DNA from 3 places in the Streptomyces sp. NPDC058741 genome. Region 1 is predicted to be linked to each of the others. Evidence: predicted binding sites of a transcription regulator. Region 1 holds the regulator's gene; each other region holds the start of a gene.
The links. Region 1 encodes HrcA, which represses chaperone genes, less so after heat shock. Its sites were predicted from a motif close to TTNGCACTCNGNNNNNCNGAGTGCNAA; they were not measured.
Positions count from the first base shown of each region.

Region 1 (4,729 bases):
GCGCCCACTCGTGCCGCACCTGGCGGCAGCTGCGCCCGGGGGCGGGTGGTTCACGCCGGGCGGCGTGGTTGCCGGGGCCGGGGTGTCGCGGAGCCCGGCGGAGCGGGGTGCCGCTGCGCTCACCCGTGCCGCACCTGGCGGCACGATCGCCCGCAGCTGCGTCCGGGGGACGCCTGGGGCTCACGCCGTCACGAAGTCGATCAGTTCCTCCACGCGCCCCAGCAGCTCCGGCTCCAGGTCCTTGTAGGACCGCACCCCGGAGAGGATCCGCTGCCAGGCGGCGCCCGTGTTATCCGGCCAGCCCAGGGCCCTGCACACGCCCGTCTTCCAGTCCTGGCCGCGGGGGACCCGGGGCCAGGACTCGATGCCCACGGAGGCCGGTTTCACCGCTTCCCAGATGTCGATGTAGGGGTGCCCGACCACCAGGGCGTGGTCGCTGGTCACCGACTGGGCGATCCGCCACTCCTTGCTGCCGGGGACCAGGTGGTCGACCAGGACCCCGAGGCGGGCGTCGGGGCCGGGGGCGAAGGAGCCGACGATCGAGGGCAGGTCGTCGACGCCCTCCAGGTACTCCACGACCACGCCCTCGATGCGCAGGTCGTCGCCCCACACCTTCTCGACCAGCTCGGCATCGTGCCGGCCCTCGACGTAGATCCGGCCGGCGCGGGCGACGCGGGCGCGTGCGCCGGGGACGGCCACCGAGCCGGAGGCGGTGCGGGTGGGGCGTGCCGGGCCGCCGGACGAGGGACGGACCAGCGTCACGGCCCTGCCCTCCAGCAGGAAACCGCGCGGCTCCATCGGGAACACCCGGTGCTTGCCGAAGCGGTCCTCCAGCGTGACCGTGCCCGCCTCGCAGCGGATCACCGCGCCGCAGAAGCCCGTCCCGGACTCCTCGACCACCAGGCCCGGATCCGCAGGGACCTCGGGGACCGGCGTCGGCTTCTTCCACGGCGGGGTCAGGTCCGGAGAGTACTGGCGCATTCGGATGACGATAGGAGAAGCGGCGGGGCGATCACGGAGACACGCCGAAACGGGCCGCCAGCGCGTCCCGCTGGGCCCGGACGAACGCCGCGTCCACCACCGCTCCGTGACCGGGCACGTACACCGCGTCCTCGCCGCCCAGGGCGAGCAGCCGGTCCAGCGCGTCCGGCCACCGCGACGGCACGGCGTCCGGGCCCGCCTGCGGCTCGCCGGACTCCTCGACCAGATCGCCGCAGAACACCACCTCGGGATCGCCCGGCACCAGCACCGCCAGGTCGTACGGGGTGTGGCCCGGGCCCACGTTCGCCAGCAGCACCCGGCATCCCGCGCCCAGGTCGAGGGTCCACTCGCCGGAGACCGGATGGCGGGGCGCGGCCAGCCGCTCGGCCGCCTCCCGCGCCACGTCCGCCGCCAGGCCGTGGCGTACCGCGTCCGCGCGCAGCTCCTCGCGGTCGCGGGGTCCCGTCAGCGCCGCGGCCGCGCCCACCGCCGCGAACACCTCCGCCTCCGGGAAGGCCGCAGCCCCGAAGACATGATCGAAGTGGGGGTGCGTCAGAGCGAGATGTGTCACACGGCGGCCGGTGAGCGACCGGGCCTGCTCCCGCAGCCGCGCCCCCTCGGCCGGGCTGGATCCCGCGTCGATCAGCAGGACCGCGTCCGCACCGGAGACCAGCCCCGCCGTGCAGTCCCACACCGGCAGCCTGCACCGCCCGACCCCGGCGGCCACGCGCTCCCACCCGAGCTCTTCCCAAGTCACCGTCATACCGCGACGCTAGCGGTGACCCCCGCCGCGGGCGCGGCGCCGCACGACCAGCCTTGCCGACGGTGTACCCCACCGCCGTACACTGGGCCGGGGAACGCTGGCACTCGCCTGCGCAGAGTGCCAGGCCGCCAACGGCGGGCAACGGGCGGACGACTTCTGGAGGTGTGCGCGATGCTCAGTGAACGCAGACTGCAAGTGCTACGCGCCATCGTCCAGGACTACGTCGGCACCGAGGAGCCGGTCGGTTCCAAGGCCCTCACCGAGCGGCACAACCTCGGCGTCTCCCCGGCGACCGTCCGCAACGACATGTCGGCCCTCGAGGACGAGGGGTACATCGCCCAGCCGCACACCAGCGCCGGGCGCATCCCCACCGACAAGGGCTACCGCCTGTTCGTGGACAAGCTCGCCGGCGTCAAGCCCATGACCGCGCCCGAGCGGCGCGCCATCCAGAACTTCCTGGAGGGCGCCGTCGACCTCGACGACGTCGTGGCGCGCACGGTGCGGCTGCTGGCGCAGCTCACCCGCCAGGTCGCCGTCGTGCAGTACCCGTCGCTGACCCGGTCCACCGTGCGGCACGTGGAGCTGCTCTCCCTGGCGCCCGCGCGCGTGATGCTCGTGCTGATCACGGACACCGGGCGCGTCGAGCAGCGGGTGGTCGACTGCCCGGCCCCCTTCGGCGAGGCCTCGCTCGCGGATCTGCGCGCGCGCCTCAACAGCCGTGTGGCGAACCGCCGTTTCGCGGATGTGCCGAGTCTGGTGGAAGATCTCCCGGAGGCGTTCGAGCACGAGGACCGGGGTACGGTCTCCACGGTGCTCTCCACACTCCTGGAGACGCTCGTCGAGGAGAACGAGGAGCGGCTGATGATCGGCGGCACCGCCAACCTGACGCGCTTCGGTCATGACTTCCCCCTCACGATCCGGCCGGTGCTGGAGGCGCTCGAGGAGCAGGTCGTGCTCCTCAAGCTGCTCGGTGAGGCGAAGGATCCGGGCGTGACCGTCCGTATCGGTCACGAGAACGCCCACGAAGGACTCAACTCCACGTCCGTCGTGTCGGTCGGCTACGGTTCGGGCGGCGAGGCAGTAGCCAAGCTCGGCGTGGTCGGACCGACCCGCATGGACTACCCGGGAACGATGGGAGCGGTACGCGCAGTGGCACGGTACGTCGGACAGATCCTGGCGGAGTCGTAGTGGCCACGGACTACTACGCCGTACTCGGCGTGCGCCGCGACGCGTCGCAGGAAGAGATCAAGAAGGCCTTCCGGCGGCTCGCCCGCGAGCTGCACCCGGACGTCAATCCGGATCCGAAGACCCAGGAGCGGTTCAAGGAGATCAACGCCGCCTACGAGGTGCTGTCGGACCCGCAGAAGAAGCAGGTCTACGACCTCGGCGGCGACCCCCTCTCGCAGGCAGGAGGCGGCGCGGGCGGCTTCGGGGCCGGTGGCTTCGGCAACTTCTCGGACATCATGGACGCCTTCTTCGGCACGGCGTCGCAGCGCGGACCGCGCTCACGCACCCGCCGCGGCCAGGACGCCATGATCCGCATCGAGGTGGAGCTCGACGAGGCTGCCTTCGGCACCACGAAGGACATCCAGGTCGACACGGCCGTCGTCTGCAACACCTGCAACGGCGAGGGCGCCGCGCCGGGCACCTCCGCGCAGACGTGCGACATGTGCCGCGGCCGCGGTGAGGTGTCGCAGGTGACCCGGTCCTTCCTGGGCCAGGTCATGACGTCCCGCCCGTGCCCGCAGTGCCAGGGCTTCGGCACGGTCGTGCCGACGCCCTGCCCGGAGTGCGCCGGTGACGGCCGCGTGCGGTCCCGCCGTACGCTCACGGTCAAGATCCCGGCCGGTGTCGACAACGGCACGCGCATCCAGCTCGCCGGCGAGGGCGAGGTCGGCCCCGGCGGCGGTCCGGCCGGCGACCTCTACGTCGAGATCCACGAGCTGCCGCACGCCACCTTCCAGCGGCGGGGCGACGACCTGCACTGCACGGTGACGATCCCCATGACGGCGGCGGCCCTGGGCACGAAGGTGCCGCTGGAGACGCTCGACGGCATGGAGGAGGTCGACATCCGCCCGGGCACCCAGTCCGGCCAGTCGATCCCGCTGCACGGCCGGGGCGTCACGCACCTGCGCGGCGGCGGACGCGGCGACCTCATCGTCCACGTCGAGGTGCAGACCCCGACCAAGCTCGACCCCGAGCAGGAGCGGCTGCTGCGCGAGCTGTCGAAACTGCGCGGCGAGGAGCGCCCCACGGGGCAGTTCCAGCCGGGGCAGCAGGGGTTGTTCTCGCGGTTGAAGGATGCGTTCAACGGGCGCTGACGGGGGCGGTCCGGTCTCTGCCGGGGGTCCGGGGGTCGTCTCTCGGGCGGGCGCGGTCAGCCGGGGCAGCAGGGGTTGTTCTCGCGGTTGAAGGATGCGTTCAACGGGCGCTGACGGGGGCCGTCCGGAGGCGCTTCGAGGCGCCCCGGGCGTGCCGTCCGGCCAAGAGGAAGGGCATGTTCCTCTGGTCTATGCCGCCGGAAGGCCGGATTCGGACTCGTGCGGAGGACGTGACACCATGCCGTCATGTCCTCCGCACTGACCGATCTGTTCCCCCTGCCGATCGTGCAGGCGCCCATGGCGGGCGGCGTCTCGGTGCCGCAGCTCGCGGCGGCCGTGTGCGAGGCGGGCGGGCTCGGGTTCCTCGCCGCCGGTTACAAGACCGCCGACGGGATGTACCAGGAGATCAAGCAGATCCGGAGCCTCACCACCAGGCCCTTCGGCGTCAACGTCTTCCTGCCCCAGCCGGAGTACGCCGACCCCGCTGCCGTCGACGTCTACGCCCACCAGCTGGCCGGCGAGGCCACCTGGTACGAGACCGAGCTCGGTGATCCGGAGAGCGGCCGCGACGACGGCTTCGAGGCGAAGCTCGTGGTGCTGCGCGACAACCCCGTTCCGGTGGTCTCCTTCCACTTCGGCGTGCCGAGCCGTGAGGTGGTCGACG
Region 1 is NZ_JBHYQH010000001.1:18,680-23,408, forward strand. It holds gene ACFW6P_RS00080 (DUF3097 domain-containing protein) at 181-981, opposite strand; gene ACFW6P_RS00085 (MBL fold metallo-hydrolase) at 1,013-1,744, opposite strand; gene hrcA (heat-inducible transcriptional repressor HrcA) at 1,916-2,932, shown strand; gene dnaJ (molecular chaperone DnaJ) at 2,932-4,065, shown strand; gene ACFW6P_RS00100 (nitronate monooxygenase) at 4,312-4,729, shown strand, end outside.

Region 2 (4,729 bases), on a different contig from region 1:
CGACGCGGCCCTGCACGTCGTCCTTGCTGCCGGCGCCGTCGACGAGGGTGGTGTCGTCCTTGGTGACGGTGACGCGGCGGGCGGAGCCCAGGACGTCCAGGCCGACCTGGTCGAGCTTGAGGCCGACCTCCTCGGAGACGACCGTGGCGCCGGTGAGGACGGCCATGTCCTGCAGCATCGCCTTGCGGCGGTCGCCGAAGCCGGGGGCCTTCACCGCGACGGCGTTGAAGGTGCCGCGGATCTTGTTCACGACCAGGGTCGACAGGGCCTCGCCCTCGACGTCCTCGGCGATGATCAGCAGCGGCTTGGAGGAGTTGGACTGGATGACCTTCTCCAGCAGCGGCAGCAGGTCCGCGATGGCGGAGATCTTGCCCTGCGTGATGAGGATGTACGGGTCGTCCAGGACGGCTTCCATGCGCTCCTGGTCCGTCACGAAGTACGGCGACAGGTAGCCCTTGTCGAAGGCCATGCCCTCGGTGAAGTCCAGCTCCAGGCCGAAGGTGTTGGACTCCTCGACGGTGATGACACCGTCCTTGCCGACCTTGTCCATCGCCTCGGCGATGAGCTCGCCGACCTGCTGGTCCTGGGCGGACAGACCGGCGACGGCGGCGATGTCGGACTTCTCGTCGATCGGGCGGGCGGTCGCGAGGAGCTCCTCGGAGACCGCGGCGACGGCGGCGTCGATGCCCTTCTTCAGGGCGGCCGGGGAGGCACCGGCGGCGACGTTCCTCAGGCCCTCGCGCACGAGCGCCTGGGCGAGCACGGTCGCGGTGGTCGTACCGTCACCCGCGATGTCGTTGGTCTTGGTCGCCACCTCCTTGACCAGCTGCGCACCGAGGTTCTCGAACGGGTCCTCGACCTCGACCTCGCGGGCGATGGTCACACCGTCGTTGGTGATGGTGGGGGCGCCGAACTTCTTGTCGATGACGACGTTGCGGCCCTTGGGGCCGATCGTCACCTTGACCGTGTCGGCAAGCTTGTTGACGCCGCGCTCGAGGGCGCGACGGGCGTCCTCGTCGAACTTCAGGATCTTCGCCATGGGAGCGTGAGCCCTCTTCCGGAATCTGGGATAACGGCAACTGCGCCCCGGGCGCCCGGCTTCTTGGCGATCGCGGGGGCCAGGGGCGCAGTTCGAAGCAAGGTGCTTCGGGTGAATTACTTCTCGATGATCGCGAGCACGTCGCGGGCCGAGAGGACGAGGTACTCCTCGCCGTTGTACTTCACCTCGGTGCCGCCGTACTTGCTGTAGAGCACGACGTCACCGACGGAGACGTCGAGCGGAAGACGGTTTCCGTCCTCGAAGCGGCCCGGGCCCACGGCCAGGACGACGCCCTCCTGGGGCTTCTCCTTGGCGGTGTCCGGGATGACCAGGCCAGAGGCGGTGGTCTGCTCGGCGTCGAGCGGCTGGACCACGATTCGGTCCTCGAGCGGCTTGATGGCAACCTTGGAGCTGGTGGTCGTCACGATCCGACCTCCCCCTTCGGAGATCTCACGGGGTTAACTGTCTGAGGTGGCGACCAGGTGGATCCGTCGTCGCGGGTGCCGGACCTGCCCGTCGCTGTGTTGGCACTCTCCAGGGGGGAGTGCCAGACCCGAGACTATGACCGCGATTAGCACTCGGTCAAGCGGACTGCTAATTGCCGACCGCGCGTCGGCCGGTTCGGGGTGCCGGCGCGGGTCCCGGCGGACCGGGCGCCAGGTCACCGCGGGGCCGTCGGAGGCGGCCCCCGGAGCGCCGGAGGCGGCCCTGGAGCGCCGGAGGCGCATTCCCCGGGCGATCGGGGTCAGAGGTAGTCCTCCAGGCGCCCCACCCGCAGCCCCTGCTCCTCGATCTCCCCCAGCAGCCGCAGCGTCCGGTCCGTGAGGGTCGGGGACGCCGTGCCGCCGGACGGCACCGAGACGATGTCACCGCGGCGCAGGCCCGGCCCGCCCCGCGTGTACGTCAGGACACCGTCGGGGCCCAGGGACGCGCGCCACAGGACGACCGCCGAGATGCCGCAGTCGGCGGCGGCACTCAGGGTGACCGCGTCGTAGGCGCCGTGGGGCGGGCGCAGCAGGGTGGGGCGGACGCCGAAGCGGGAGCGGAGCTTGTGCTGCTGGCCGCAGATCTCGGCGCGCTGCCCGGCGTAGGGCAGGCCGCGCAGGACGGGGTGGTCGAGGGTGTGGTTCTGCAGGGAGGCGCCGACCGCGCGCAGCCGGGCGAAGTGGCCGTAGCCGGGGCCCACGACGTTGTCGGTGAGGAACATGCTGACCGGCAGGCGCCGGTCGCGGACCAGGCGGACGAAGCGGGGGGCGCGTTCGGCGCCGTCGTCGTAGGTGAGGAAGACGACCGGGTCCCGGGTGGGGACGTGGTCGACGACGGGCGGCCGGGGGCGGCCGGCCGGGTGCGCCGGGTCCTGGGCCCGGCCGTCGGCGGGCTCCGGCCGCTGCTGCCCGGCGGGGCCCATACAGCCGGCCAGCAGGAGCAGCCCGGCGCACAGCGCCGCGGCGGCCGGCCGCCTCACAGGTAGTCCTCCAGCCGCCCGACCGCGTACCCCTCGGAGGCGACCTCGTTCAGGAAGCGGCGGACCATGTCGGGCATCGTGCCCTTCCACTGGCCGCGGCCCCTGAAGTGGGTGAGGACGACGTCGCCCGGACGCAGGCGCCGGTCGCCCTCGCGGTACTCCCAGCGGTCGGCGAAGACCTCCTCGTTCCAGAGCGGGACGTGCGTGATGCCGCAGGCCTTGGCGGCGCGCAGGGTCGCCCGGTCGTAGCTGCCGTAGGGCGGGCGGAAGAGGGTGGGGCGTCTGCCGAAGCGCTTCTCCATGTAGCGCTGCATCCCGCAGATCTCGCGCTCCTGCCGGCTGTAGGGCAGGCCCCGCAGGGCGGGGTGGTGCAGCGTGTGGTTGTTCAGCACCGTGCCCGCGGCCTGCATCCTGCGGAAGTAGCGGGGCTCGTCCTTGACCAGGTGGCCGCTGAGGAACGCGCTGTAGGGGACGTCCAGGTCGCTCATCATCCGCAGGAACGCCGGGTCCTTCTCGGCGCCGTCGTCGATCGTGAGGAAGACGACCTTGTCCCGGGTGGGGACGGTGGTGAAGACGGGCGGGAGCTCCAGCCTGCGGTGGCCGGTCACCTCGAAGCCCTCGCGGGTCCTGATCCGGGGCTTCTTCGCGGGAGCCGGCGGGGCGGTCAGCGGGGCCTTCCGCAGCCCCCAGCGGCGGGCGGCCGCGACCCGGGCGGCGTGCGCGGCGCGCAGCTTGGTGGCGTAGGAGTCGAGCGCGCGGGCCGGGGGCGCGTCGAGGGGCTGCTGGCCGCCCGCGGGGGTCACCTCGTCCCCGGCACCGCCCCGCGCACAGCCCGACGCGATGGCGGCGAGGGTGAGCGCGGCGAGTCCGATGCGCACACCAGCGCGCGCACGGGGCGAGGCGCCGCCGGTCAGGCGGCGGGTCGCGCGGCCGGGCACCCGGCGCGTCGCAGGGCCGGACCCCCGGTGGAGTCCCTCACCCGGCGCCGGTCGCGCCCCGTGGCCCGGCGCCCCGTGGCCCGGCGCCCCGTGCGACGCGCTGCCGGCAGAAAACCGGCCCGATGCCCGGCTTTTGTCATTTTGTACGACTACTCGCATGGTGCCGGATCCTCGCAGCACGCCCCGGCGGACCGGGTCCGACACCGCGACCGGGGCGGTGCGATCCACCGACCGGCCCACACGCCACGGCACCGGTGCGGTGGCCGACAATGAACCGGTGAACGACCTCGCCCTCCTCCTCACGCCCGAAGGCCGCGCCCTCCTCGACGAGGTGCGGGACACCGACCCCGCGCGGGAGCTGGCCGTCGCGACCCGGCTGCGCCGCGAGCACCCGGCCGAGCTGGTGTCGGCGGCGCTCGGGCAGGCGCGGCTGCGGCAGCGGGCGGCGGTGAAGTTCGGGGCCGAGGACGCGGGCCGGATGTTCTTCACGTCGAACGGGGTCGAGCAGTCGACCCGGGCGAGCGTGGCGGAGTACCGGGCCCGGCGCATGGCCGCTCTGGGCGTCACCTCGGTCGCCGACCTGTGCTGCGGCATCGGCGGTGACGCGATCGCGCTGGCCCGGGCCGGCATCCGGGTCCTGGCGGTGGACCGGGACCCGCTGACGGCCGCCGCGGCCCGGGCGAACGCCGAGGCGCTGGGTCTGGCGGACCTGGTCGAGGTGCGGGAGGCGGACGTCACCGGCGTCGACACGGCCGGCTACGACGCCGTCTTCGTGGACCCGGCCCGGCGCGGGGGCCGGGGCCGGATCTTCGATCCGGAGGCCTGCTCGCCGCCGCTGTCCTGGGCGGTGTCGGCGGCCCGCCGGGCGCCGCGCGCCGCCGCCCTGAAGGTCGCCCCGGGCATCCCGCACGAGGCGGTTCCCGCGGACGCCGAGGCCGAGTGGATCTCCGACGGCGGCGACGTGAAGGAGGCCGTGCTGTGGTTCGGCACCGAGCCGGGTGCGGTACGCGCCACCCTGCTGCCGGGCCCGCGCACCCTGCTCTCCCGCGGCCTGCCCGACCCGGCGGTCCGCCCGCCCGGCCGCTACCTCTACGAGCCCGACGGCGCCGCCGTCCGGGCCCACCTGGTCGCGGAGGTGGCCGACCAGGTCGGCGGCGGACTGCTCGACGCGACCATCGCCTACGTCACCGCCGACGCGCTGCGCCCGACCCCGTACGCCACCGCCTACGAGATCACCGACCATCTGCCCTTCAACGTCAAGAAGCTGAAGGCCCTGCTGCGGGAGCG
Region 2 is NZ_JBHYQH010000002.1:205,129-209,857, forward strand. It holds gene groL (chaperonin GroEL) at 1-1,039, opposite strand, end outside; gene groES (co-chaperone GroES) at 1,156-1,464, opposite strand; gene ACFW6P_RS02360 (polysaccharide deacetylase family protein) at 1,785-2,504, opposite strand; gene ACFW6P_RS02365 (polysaccharide deacetylase family protein) at 2,501-3,382, opposite strand; gene ACFW6P_RS02370 (methyltransferase domain-containing protein) at 3,720-4,729, shown strand, end outside.
Region 2: groES (co-chaperone GroES) is a predicted target of HrcA. The motif match lies at 1,611-1,637, and genes of this name have one in related genera.

Region 3 (4,729 bases), on a different contig from region 1:
TCACTGGCGACCACTTCCGCGAGGCTCCCGGCTAGGGAAGGTGCCAAATCCGTCTCACGGCGAGATGCGTCGTGAGGAAGATGAGGAGAAAGGGCCTCGCCTCACATGGCTGTGCAGACTGTCGAAAGCACCACGAACTCCGTCGACCTCGGTCCCGCCGCCGCCCTGAGCTGCCGCGAGTGCGGTCACCGGGTACCCCTCGGACCGGTCTTCGCCTGCGAGGAGTGTTTCGGCCCGCTGGAGATCGCCTACGACTTCTCGTCCTACGGCGCCGAGGAGCTCCGCGAGCGGATCGAGGCGGGCCCCGCGAACATCTGGCGCTACGCCCCGCTGCTGCCCGTCCCGGCCGACGTGGCGGACAAGCCGAACATCAACCCGGGCTGGACCAAGCTCGTCCAGGCCGACAACCTCGCCCGCGAGCTGGGCGTCGAGCCCGGCAAGCTGTTCGTGAAGGACGACTCCGGCAACCCGACGCACTCCTTCAAGGACCGGGTCGTCGCCCAGGCCCTGGAGGCCGCCCGCGCCTTCGGCTTCACCACGCTCTCCTGCTCCTCCACCGGCAACCTCGCCGGCGCCGTCGGCGCCGCCGCGGCCCGCGCCGGCTTCCGCTCCTGCGTCTTCATCCCGCACGACCTGGAGCAGGGCAAGGTCGTCATGGCCGCGGTCTACGGCGGCGAGCTCGTCGGCATCGAGGGCAACTACGACGACGTGAACCGCTTCTGCTCCGAGCTGATCGGCGACCCGGCCGGCGAGGGCTGGGGCTTCGTCAACGTCAACCTGCGGCCGTACTACGCGGAGGGTTCCAAGACGCTCGCCTACGAGATCTGCGAGCAGCTCGGCTGGCGGCTGCCCGACCAGATCGTGGTGCCGATCGCCTCCGGCTCGCAGCTCACGAAGATCGACAAGGGCCTGCAGGAGCTGATCAGGCTCGGCCTGGTCGAGGACAGGCCGTACAAGATCTTCGGTGCGCAGGCCGAGGGCTGCTCCCCGGTGTCCACGGCGTTCAAGGCCGGTCACGACGTGGTCCGCCCCCAGAAGCCGGACACGATCGCCAAGTCCCTGGCGATCGGCAACCCGGCGGACGGGCCGTACGTGCTCGACATCGCGCGGCGCACGGGCGGTGCGGTGGAGGACGTGGACGACGAGCAGGTCGTCGAGGCGATCAGGATCCTGGCCCGCACCGAGGGCGTCTTCGCGGAGACCGCCGGCGGTGTGACGGTGGGCGTGACGAAGAAGCTCGTCGAGAACGGGGTGCTGGACCCGTCGAAGACCACGGTCGTGCTCAACACCGGGGACGGTCTGAAGACGCTGGACGCGGTGGCCGGGACCGGTCTCACCGCGACCATTCGGCCCAGCCTGGAGTCGTTCCGGGACGCCGGACTCGTCTGATCGCTGTTCGCCGCGGGCGGGTGGGGGCTGGTCGCGCCCACGCGGCGGAGCCGCATATCGACACAGCCCCGCGCCCCCGAGGGCGCGCCCCAGCCGTTGCCCAAGAAGAACCGGAGGACATGTCCGATGAGCGTCACCGTTCGCATCCCCACCATCCTGCGCACCTACACCGGTGGGCAGGCCGAGGTCGCCGCCGACGGGGCGACCCTCGGTGAGGTGATCGCCGACCTCGAGAAGAACCACACCGGGATCGCCGCCCGGGTGCTCGACGACCAGGGCAAGCTGCGCCGGTTCGTCAACGTCTACGTCAACGACGACGACGTGCGCTTCGAGCAGGGGCTGGAGACCGCCACGCCGGACGGTGCCGGAGTGTCGATCATCCCGGCCGTCGCCGGCGGCTGAACCGGCTCCGCCGGGCCGATTGTTGCCTTCAGTGACACCGGTCACCGGGAGTGCGGCGAATTGCCCCCTCCGTGAGAGAAGCGGAGGGGGCAATTCTGCGTGATTGAGCGCGGTAGAGTTGGGGAACGCGTTCCCGGTCCATCGATCGGAACCCTGAATTCCTGCCGCATGCCCGACAAGATGTAGCCAAAGTGTGCGCGTCTTTCGCGGCTTTTGCTCCCTTTGTGTGGCCCGACTTGACCCGAATTCAGGCGAATTCTCCCCACATTCCGGACCCCTCACGTCCAGATTTCTCGTCCGATTGACCTGTTGCAGACGGCAGTTGGGCAGATACATTCAGCCGCGGTCGACGCGTTCCGGCGCACGCCCCCAACCGTGGGGGGTGAGGTCTGACCCGGGTCCGCGAAGTGTGGATCTGTGCAAGGGCCAGTAATAGGGGAGTTAGGCATGGCTCAGGGCACCGTCAAGTGGTTCAACGCGGAGAAGGGGTACGGCTTCATCGCGGTCGACGGTGGTGCGGATGTTTTCGTCCACTACAGCGCGATCCAGATGGACGGCTACCGCACCCTGGAAGAGGGCCAGCGGGTAGAGTTCGAAATCTCGCAGGGCCAGAAGGGCCCGCAGGCCGACATGGTTCGCGTCACTGCCTGAACGCGCACCACGACCAACGCACCAGCGACCGGTCTTGTCCGAAGGGCCCGCACCCCCCGGGGTGCGGGCCCTTCGGCCTGTCCGGATGGCCCGCCGGGCCGTGTTCGCGGCGGGCTGACGCCCCCGCCGGATCCCCCGAGGCGCTTGCGCCCGCCCGTCACCCGGCCACCACTCCTCGACGAGCCCGCTGCGCGGGCGCACCTTGCACTCTGAGGGGTCGAGTGCTAATCATTGCGTTAGCACTCTGAAGGTGAGAGTGACAACGTAAGGACCGGGTCGGTGAGGCCCGCGGACCGGATGGGGCAAGGAACCAACCGGTCGGGGCCGTCCGTCGCGGGCGCGGGCGCGGTCCGAAGTAATCACCCCCAGTCCTGGAGGGACCACTTCACATGGCCAAGATCATCGCGTTCGACGAGGAGGCGCGGCGCGGCCTCGAGCGCGGCATGAACCAGCTCGCGGACGCCGTCAAGGTGACGCTCGGCCCCAAGGGCCGCAACGTCGTCCTCGAGAAGAAGTGGGGCGCGCCCACGATCACCAACGATGGTGTCTCCATCGCCAAGGAGATCGAGCTCGAGGACCCGTACGAGAAGATCGGCGCCGAGCTGGTCAAGGAAGTCGCCAAGAAGACGGACGACGTCGCCGGTGACGGTACGACCACCGCGACCGTCCTCGCCCAGGCCCTGGTGCGCGAGGGTCTGCGCAACGTGGCCGCCGGCGCCAACCCGATGGCCCTGAAGCGCGGTATCGAGCGCGCCGTCGAGGCCGTCTCCGCCGCCCTGCTGGAGCAGGCGAAGGACGTCGAGACCAAGGAGCAGATCGCCTCCACGGCCTCCATCTCCGCCGCCGACACCCAGATCGGCGAGCTCATCGCCGAGGCGATGGACAAGGTCGGCAAGGAAGGCGTCATCACCGTCGAGGAGTCCCAGACCTTCGGTCTGGAGCTGGAGCTCACCGAGGGTATGCGCTTCGACAAGGGCTACATCTCGGCGTACTTCGCCACCGACATGGAGCGTATGGAGGCCGTCCTCGACGACCCGTACATCCTGATCGCGAACTCCAAGATCTCGAACGTCAAGGACCTGCTCCCGCTCCTGGAGAAGGTCATGCAGTCGGGCAAGCCGCTGCTGATCATCGCCGAGGACGTCGAGGGCGAGGCCCTGTCGACCCTGGTCGTCAACAAGATCCGCGGCACCTTCAAGTCCGTCGCCGTCAAGGCCCCGGGCTTCGGTGACCGCCGCAAGGCGATGCTGCAGGACATCGGCATCCTCACCGGCGGCGAGGTGATCTCCGAGGAGGTCGGCCTCAAGCTGGAGAACGCCACGCTGGACCTCCTGGGCAAGGCCCGCAAGGTCGTCATCACCAAGGACGAGACCACCATCGTCGACGGTGCCGGCTCCGCCGAGCAGGTCCAGGGCCGGGTCAACCAGATCCGCGCCGAGATCGAGAACAGCGACTCGGACTACGACCGCGAGAAGCTGCAGGAGCGCCTGGCGAAGCTCGCCGGCGGTGTCGCGGTCATCAAGGCCGGTGCCGCCACCGAGGTGGAGCTCAAGGAGCGCAAGCACCGCATCGAGGACGCCGTGCGCAACGCCAAGGCGGCCGTCGAGGAGGGCATCGTCGCCGGTGGTGGCGTGGCCCTGCTGCAGGCCTCCCAGGTCTTCGAGAAGCTGGAGCTCGACGGTGACGAGGCGACCGGCGCCAACGCCGTGAAGCTCGCGCTGGAGGCCCCGCTGAAGCAGATCGCCGTCAACGGTGGTCTCGAGGGCGGCGTCGTCGTGGAGAAGGTCCGCAACCTCCAGGTCGGCCACGGCCTGAACGCCGCGACCGGTGAGTACGTCGACATGATCGCCGAGGGCATCATCGACCCGGCGAAGGTGACCCGTTCCGCGCTGCAGAACGCCGCCTCCATCGCCGCGCTGTTCCTCACCACCGAGGCCGTCATCGCCGACAAGCCGGAGAAGGCCGCCGCGCCCGCCGGCGGCGGCATGCCGGGCGGTGACATGGACTTCTGATCGACCTGACGGTTGATCGACGTCCTTGCCGAGGGCGACACTCCCTGTTCCGACAGGGGGTGCCGCCCTCGGGCGTGTCCGGGATCACAGCGCGGGGCGGGATGGAGGGCACGGGACGGGTGGTTGCAGCGGATGAACCATGCGTATGCACATACTGTCCGGTATCCGAAGGAGCCTCTCCGTGACTGTCGCCGCCTCCGCCTCCCGCGCCGCCGAGATCCTGTCCCGCCCCGTGTCGCTGGGCGGTCTGACCGTCCCCAACCGGATCGCGATGG
Region 3 is NZ_JBHYQH010000006.1:98,323-103,051, reverse strand. It holds SAM riboswitch class I at 1-87, shown strand, start outside; gene thrC (threonine synthase) at 106-1,389, shown strand; gene ACFW6P_RS07155 (ubiquitin-like small modifier protein 1) at 1,516-1,791, shown strand; gene ACFW6P_RS07150 (cold-shock protein) at 2,239-2,442, shown strand; gene groL (chaperonin GroEL) at 2,832-4,454, shown strand; gene ACFW6P_RS07140 (NADH:flavin oxidoreductase) at 4,600-4,729, shown strand, end outside.
Region 3: groL (chaperonin GroEL) is a predicted target of HrcA. The motif match lies at 2,644-2,670, and genes of this name have one in related genera.